2 linked regions of the Prochlorococcus marinus XMU1412 genome follow. The protein of the gene in region 1 binds, or shares a complex with, the protein of each later gene. Links are inferred from orthologs where the notes say so. Each region holds a gene or a part of one and is shown on either strand. Other genes may lie near its edges.

Region 1 (4,428 bases):
TTAATATGTATTGATCGCTGATAGCTACTGCAGTAGTGATACTGTCTATGGAAAAAGCAAAATCAGTAATTGACAGAAGCGCTACGACCCTTAAGAACCTAAAATTATTTCTATTATTATCTGTCCCATTTTCATCGTTTTCTATATCTGAATTTAAAAAAACATTAGAGAAAAATAAGTATATTAAATAAAAACCAGCAAAAACTCTAATAAGAATAAACTTTAAAAGAACATTAGATAATATGATGAGAATAATTCTAAATAATAAAGATATTGTTATACCAATATTTAAGGCTCTTGACCTTAATTCTGAACTGTCGAGGGATTTAGTAAGAGAAGCTAGTGCGACAGCATTATCTGCAGATAATAATAATTCTAGAGCAATTAATATTGGTAAAAGTGTAAAGATTTCGTACCAACTGTCTACTTGATCTAGTGTGGGTATAAAAGAATTTATTGCGACTGAATCCATCAAATATTATTCACAATCATTATAAAATCTAATATAATGTATCCGATATTTGTAATCAAGATTGATAACTATAAATGAGTTTAAATACCTTAGTTGATTATATTTCTAACTCACAAATTACTTCTGAATTAATAAAAAGAATATCAAAAAATAATGAATTAAATATTGTTGGTTCAAGTAGATATGCAAAATCAATAATCTTAGATGGCATCGCAAAAAAAGAGAAAAAAAATATATTATTAATTTGTCCTAATGAAGAAATTGCCTACAAATGGATTGGTTATTTTGAAAGTATAAATGATAAAGCAGTTTTATATTATCCACCAACGGAACATCTACCATATGCATCAATTAATAAATCCAAAGAGATTGAATTTACTCAGCTTACTGTTTTATCTAAATTATTAAATGAAGAGAAAAAAGAACTAAATATTGTTATATCAACAGAGAGATCACTACAACCTCATCTAATTAATAAAAACTTATTAATTGAAAACAAGTTAGAATTGCAAAAAGGGATTCAAATCGAGATTCAAGAATTAGCAAATAAACTTACTTTATTGGGTTATACGAAGGATAATGCAACTTCAACAGAAGGTTTCTGGAGTAGGAGAGGAGAAATAATAGATATTTATCCTGTAAATAATGAGTTTCCTATAAGATTAGAATTTTTTGATAATGTAATTGAGAAAATAAGAGAATATGATCCCCATACACAGAAAACATTAGAAAGTATCAATAATATTGAAATAATACAGGCTGGATTTGATTTGCTAATAAAAGATAAGTTAAATAATTTATCTAAGAACAGTATTTTTAATTCAGAAGATATAAATAATAATAATAATCTTGATCGTTATTTAGGAATAATTGAAAAAGAACCCTCAAATATAATAGATTTTATAAATAGTGAAACAATTCTTGTAATTGATGAATTAGAAGATTGTAAAAAATTTGCAAATAATTGGTATCTAGATTCAGAAAGTAATTTTGATAGTTGTGCGTATGAATTAAATGAGAACCTTAAAAATAATGACATTAATTTAGAGGCTAAACCTAATTTGCATTTAAAGTTTGATGCAATATTAAATTCACTAGAAAAGTTTAATTTAATAAAATTTTATGAATTTGAATCTAAAGTCAATAATGATAATAAGTTTTTGTTAAACGATAAAAGATTAAATTCATACTCTAAAAATATAGGAAAATTATCTAATGATATAAATAAAAATATAAAAAATAATGAAAAAGTATGGATATTATCAGCACAGCCATTGAGAACTAGGACTTTACTTTTTGAGCACGAATGTAATACAAACTTTTTAAAAAATCCTAATGATATTGATGAAGCATTTAAGTCAATTAATAGTTCAACTCCTATGATTTTAAAAAATAAGAACAATTATGAAATCGAGGGTTTTTATCTCCCGATATGGAAAGTTGTCCTCATAACAGATAAAGAATTATTTTCACAACAATCTCTTTTTAATAATGTATTCATAAGAAGAAAAAAAAGAAGTGTCAATTCAAATATAAATGTAAATAAGATTAGTCCTGGTGATTTTATAGTTCATAAAAATCATGGAATAGGAAAATTTTTGAAAATAGAAAAAATAAATATAACTGGAGATGCAAGAGATTATTTAGTCATTCAGTATCAGGATGGGAAGATAAGTGTTTCAGCTGATCAACTTGGTAGTGTTAACAGATATAGATCAAGCGGAAAAATAAAGCCAAAAATAAATAAATTAGGAGGGACAGAATGGGAAAGAATAAAAGATAAAAATAAGAAACAAATCAAAAAAGTTGCTGTAGATATTTTAAAACTTTATGCAAAGAGAGAAAAATTAAAGGGGTACATTTACCCAGAAGATGGTCCTTGGCAAGATGAATTAGAGGAATCATTCCCTTATCAACCAACACCTGATCAGATTACTGCTGTAGAAGAAATAAAATCTGATATGGAAAGCGATAAGCCAATGGACAGGCTAGTTTGTGGAGATGTAGGATTTGGCAAAACAGAAGTCGCTGTTAGGGCTATTTTTAAGGCTATTACATCAGGCAAACAGGTAATATTACTAGCACCCACAACGATCCTTGCACAGCAACATTGGAGAACAATAAACAATAGATTTTCACCTTACCCAATAAAAGTATCATTACTCAATAGATTCAAAACCGTTAGTGAAAGAAAAGAAATCTATGCAGGTTTGAAAAATAATAAAATTGACTTAGTTGTAGCAACACACCAAATATTAGGAAAAGAGATAGAAACCAAAAACCTAGGATTACTTGTTATTGATGAAGAACAAAGATTTGGAGTAAAGCAAAAGGAGAAAATTAAAAAAATCAAAACCAACATAGACGTTTTAACTCTCTCGGCAACTCCAATTCCAAGAACACTTTATATGAGCTTATCTGGCCTAAGACAAATGAGTTTACTAAATACTCCTCCTCCATCAAGAAGATCAATAAAAACATATTTATCTGAAATAGATATGGATGTTATAAGAACTGCAATTAATCAAGAACTTGATAGGGGAGGTCAAATTTTTTATGTTCTTCCAAGAATTTCTGATATTGATCAAGCTGTAAACAAATTAAAAAATATGTTTCCCAGCTTAAAATTTATTGTTGCACATGGACAAATGAACGAAACAGATCTTGAGAATGCAATGATTGCTTTTAATAATGGAGAAGTAGATTTAATGATATGCACAACGATAATTGAAAGTGGATTAGACATCCCTAAAGTTAATACAATCATTATTGAAGATTCTCACAAATTTGGCCTTTCACAACTTTATCAACTTAGAGGAAGAGTTGGTAGAAGCGGTGTACAAGCACATGCTTGGCTATTTTATCCAAATATAAATAAAATCAATGACGCAGCAAAACAAAGATTGAAAGCGATAAAAGACTTTTCAGAACTAGGAAGTGGATACCAACTTGCAATGAAAGATATGGAAATAAGAGGTGTTGGCAGCTTACTAGGAGAAGAACAAAGTGGAAAGGTTAATGCTATTGGATATGATTTATATATAGAAATGCTCCATGAGGCTATTTCAGAAATAAGTGGGCAAGAAATACCCGAGGTTAACGACACTCAAATTGATCTGCCTATAAATGCATTCATACCTGCAACATGGATATTAAACAGAGAAGAGAAGCTTGAGGCTTACAAATCTGCTACTGAATGTTCAAATAATGATGAATTAACTGAATTAGCTACGGACTGGGTGAATAGATATGGAAATTTGCCCAAACCTGTTGAGTCCTTAATTATGATAATGAGACTAAAATTACTAGCTAAAAAATGTGGTTTTAATAAGATAAAGCTAAAAAAGCCAAACATCGTGATAGAGACAAAATTAAAAAATTCTACTTTTAAAATTCTTAAAAATTCATTGGCAAGTAGTGTTCAAAATAAATTTATTTTTAATGAAGGCGAACAATTATCCATCATTACTATAAGGGGTTTAGGTGCAACTGAAATTCAAAATCAAATTGATCAACTAATGTTATGGTTCCTGTCTTTTGAAAAAGAAATAAAGAATTTCGATAAAGAACTTTTGAAAAGAGAATAAATTATTAAATAATTCTTTAAAATCCGCGAATTTGTTTGATTTCGGTTAGCTTTATAAAAATTTATTTATTTTATGGGTGAATATATAGACGTCGGAATCCAAACACCGATTTTACCCTTAACTATCATACTTTCATCAATTGTACTTGGTATATTTGCATTATTTGGAGAAGAAACAGAAAATGATGATGATGATTCTGATTCAGGAAGCGGTGGTCTAATGCAGCCTATTTAAAATTATTTATAAATAATTTGTTTTGACTTTCTCTTTGAAACTTTAAACAACCTATAAAAAGAACCCATCATTAAAATAAGAGCAATAAAAGAAGAGGCAAAAATAAAAATCAACAAAAATATTTCATAGAGGTAT
Region 2 (3,811 bases), on another replicon or contig:
ATTTACAAAGTAATTTAAATTGTTTATTTGTTATTCAATCTACTGAAAGAAAAAAAGTGGCTAAACAGTTACAAAGTTCAGTAATGTCGATTTTAAGCAATCTAGGTTTAGAAAATGCAAATTTTTCAATTCAATTTTCTGAATGTAAGCCTTCTAGCGATGGAACTGACGATATAAATTTTTTGTTTTCAGCTAATCCCGATCAAAAGCTTGCTCCGTTATCAAATGTTATTTCTTGCGGAGAAATGTCAAGATTTTTGCTAGCTATTAAATCTAGTATTTCTAAAAAACCCAATACTTTCTTTTTAGATGAAATTGATAGTGGTTTAAGTGGGAAATCTCTATTTTCTTTGGTTGAGTTGATAAATGAAATTTCTAAAAATCAACAAGTTTTATGTATTACACATCAGCCTTTTTTAGCTGCTAGTGGATTAGCTCATTTTAAAGTTAATAAAAACGTAATTAATGGAATAACTTTTACTTCGATTGCAAAACTAACTACAAAAAATCAAAGAAAAAATGAATTAGTAGAACTTATAGGGGGAGGTTCTTGCGAAGTAAGCGAATATGCTTCTAGACTTCTTGATCGTCTAGCTGCTTAAAATAGAAAAAATTCTACTATAATAACTTCTTTGAACCATTAATTTAGATTTAAACATGGTTAATAAAGTTGTTAGTAGTTTCGGAGAAGATAACTCAATTAATATCAGGGGCGCTCGTCAGCATAATTTAAAAAATATTGATATTTCTCTACCTAGGAACAAATTTATAGTTTTTACAGGTGTGAGTGGAAGTGGTAAAAGTTCTCTAGCTTTTGATACTATTTTTGCTGAAGGTCAAAGAAGATATGTTGAGAGCCTCTCGGCATATGCAAGGCAGTTTTTGGGTCAAGTAGATAAACCAGATGTTGATAACATTGAAGGTTTATCACCTGCTATTTCAATTGACCAAAAATCTACAAGTCATAATCCTCGATCAACAGTCGGAACAGTAACAGAGATACAAGATTATTTAAGATTATTGTTTGGTCGTGCTGGTGAGCCGCATTGTCACCACTGCGGGATTCCAATTGCGCCTCAAACAATTGATGAAATGGTTGATCAAATTCTTCTCTTACCAGAAGGAACGAGGTACCAATTGTTGGCTCCTGTTGTAAGAGGTAAAAAAGGAACACATACAAAATTAATAAGTGGATTAGCTGCTGAAGGATTCGCTAGGGTAAGAATTAACGGAGAGGTGAGAGAACTTGCTGATAGTATTGAATTAGATAAAAATCAAATTCATAATATTGAAGTAGTAGTTGATAGATTAATTGCAAGAGAAGGAATACAAGAAAGATTAAATGATTCTCTACAAACTTGTCTCAAAAGAGGCGATGGCTTAGCAATAGTAGAAGTTGTTCCAAAAAAAGGAGAAAACTTACCTTCTAACTTAGAGAGAGAAAAACTTTACTCAGAAAACTATGCATGTCCTGTACATGGCTCTATTGTTGAAGAACTTTCTCCTAGATTGTTTTCTTTTAATAGCCCATATGGCGCTTGTCCAGATTGTCATGGGATTGGCTATTTAAAAAAATTTACTGCGGATAGAGTTATACCTGATAAAACATTACCTGTTTATGCTGCAATAGCTCCTTGGAGTGAAAAAGATAATACTTATTATTTCTCTTTACTTTATTCTGTGGGACAAGCCTATGGTTTTGAATTAAAAACTCCTTGGAAAGATTTAAGTGATTTGCAAAAAAAAGTTCTACTTTTGGGATCAGATAAGCCAATATTAATCCAAGCTGATAGTCGTTTTAAAACTTCTAGTGGTTTTGAAAGACCTTTCGAGGGGATTTTGCCAATATTAGAAAGGCAATTGAATGAAGCAAATGGAGAATCAGTTAAACAAAAATTAGAAAAATATCTAGAATTAGTTCCCTGTAAGACATGTTCTGGAAAACGATTAAGGCCTGAGGCTTTGGCAGTTAAACTTGGTCCATATAACATTACTGACTTAACTTCTATAAGCGTTTCTGAAACCCTAAATCATGTAGAACGCATCATGGGTTTAGCTAAGACAAAGAAGGAAAATATATCTTTATCAGAAAAACAAAAGCAGATAGGTGAATTGGTTTTAAAAGAGATTCGTTTACGTTTGAAGTTTTTAATTAATGTAGGTTTGGATTATTTGACTTTAGATAGACCAGCTATGACTTTGTCTGGTGGTGAAGCTCAGCGTATTAGATTGGCTACACAAATAGGTGCAGGTCTTACTGGCGTTTTGTATGTATTAGATGAACCAAGTATTGGTTTGCATCAAAGAGACAATGACAGATTATTAGAAACATTAAAAAGCTTAAGAGACTTGGGAAATACTTTGGTTGTTGTTGAACATGATGAAGATACTATGAAATCCGCAGATTATTTAGTAGATATTGGTCCTGGGGCAGGTGTTTATGGTGGAGAAATTATTGCTAAAGGATCTTATCAAGATGTCTTAAATTCAGAAAGGTCATTAACTGGAGCTTATCTCAGTGGTAGGAAGTCAATTCCTACTCCAAAAGAACGTAGATCATCAGTAAAAAAAAGTTTAATTTTAAATAATTGCTCTAAAAATAATTTAAAAAATATTTCTGTGGAATTTCCTTTGGGAAGATTAGTTTCTGTAACTGGTGTGAGTGGAAGTGGGAAGAGCACCCTGATAAATGAATTACTTCATCCTGCATTGTGTCACTCTCTTGGATTAAAAGTCCCTTTTCCACAAGGTGTAAAAGAATTAAAGGGTATAAAGGCAATTGATAAAGTTATCGTTATCGATCAATCTCCAATAGGAAGAACTCCAAGATCAAATCCTGCTACATATACCGGTGCTTTTGACCCTATAAGGCAGATATTTACTGCAACAGTAGAAGCAAAAGCAAGAGGTTATCAGGCTGGTCAATTTAGCTTTAACGTGAAAGGAGGAAGATGCGAAGCTTGTAAAGGCCAGGGAGTTAATGTTATTGAAATGAATTTTTTACCTGATGTGTATGTTCAATGTGAAGTATGTAAAGGAGCTCGTTTTAATAGGGAAACTCTTCAAGTTAAATATAAAGGTTTTAATATATCCGATGTTTTAGAGATGACTGTCGAACAAGCTGCAGAAACTTTCTCTGCTATACCTCAAGCTGCTGATAGATTATCTACATTGGTAGATGTCGGCTTAGGCTATGTCAAACTAGGCCAACCAGCTCCTACATTATCTGGTGGAGAGGCTCAAAGAGTTAAGTTAGCTACGGAATTGTCAAAAAGGGCTACTGGAAAAACTTTATATTTGATTGATGAACCAACAACGGGGTTAAGTTTTTATGATGTTCATAAATTAATGGATGTAATACAACGTCTGGTAGATAAAGGTAATTCAGTAATTGTTATTGAACATAATTTAGATGTTATTAGATGTTCAGATTGGATTATCGATTTAGGACCTGATGGAGGGGATAAAGGTGGAGAAATTATTGCAGAAGGTATTCCTGAGGACGTAGCTAAAAATCCTACAAGTCATACAGCAAAATATCTTAAAAAAGTTTTAAAATAAGAAATTCCTTGTTGTATTTCTTTGTATTTTAATTATTTAAGTAATACGAAATTCTTTTTTAAAGGGGTATAAAACTTTGTTATAACTGCTTTTTTGAAAACTTTTATTTTAAAAAAATTTCAAATCATAATGCTTTCTTAATATTTCCTTAGAAAATTCAGCTTATTTGTATTAAAGGCCGTTGACCGGAGGTTTTACTGAATGAGGTTGAAATTTTTACATTTACATTTACATGGTCTTATACGTTCTA

Evidence for each region.
Region 2: the proteins of mfd (region 1) and uvrA are in contact, whole or in part, in a crystal structure (PDB 4DFC), measured with the Escherichia coli proteins. The link is inferred for Prochlorococcus marinus XMU1412 from one-to-one orthologs.

What each region holds. Positions count from the first base shown.
Region 1 is NZ_JAAORJ010000002.1:412,166-416,593, forward strand. Bases 162-4,259 are described here. They hold mfd (transcription-repair coupling factor), read left to right. Parts: upstream 162-546; coding sequence 547-4,059; downstream 4,060-4,259. Other genes in these bases: HA152_RS05150 (TerC family protein), read right to left, coding at 162-472; HA152_RS05160 (hypothetical protein), read left to right, coding at 4,132-4,259. Outside these bases: more of HA152_RS05150, read right to left, coding at 1-161; more of HA152_RS05160, read left to right, coding at 4,260-4,293. UniProt on the Escherichia coli protein: Couples transcription and DNA repair by recognizing RNA polymerase (RNAP) stalled at DNA lesions. Mediates ATP-dependent release of RNAP and its truncated transcript from the DNA, and recruitment of nucleotide excision repair machinery to the damaged site.
Region 2 is NZ_JAAORJ010000004.1:633,116-636,926, reverse strand. What follows is about bases 281-3,761. They hold uvrA (excinuclease ABC subunit UvrA), read left to right. Parts: upstream 281-657; coding sequence 658-3,561; downstream 3,562-3,761. Other genes in these bases: HA152_RS09920 (AAA family ATPase), read left to right, coding at 281-602. Outside these bases: more of HA152_RS09920, read left to right, coding at 1-280; HA152_RS09910 (glycosyltransferase), read left to right, coding at 3,763-3,811. UniProt on the Escherichia coli protein: The UvrABC repair system catalyzes the recognition and processing of DNA lesions. UvrA is an ATPase and a DNA-binding protein. A damage recognition complex composed of 2 UvrA and 2 UvrB subunits scans DNA for abnormalities.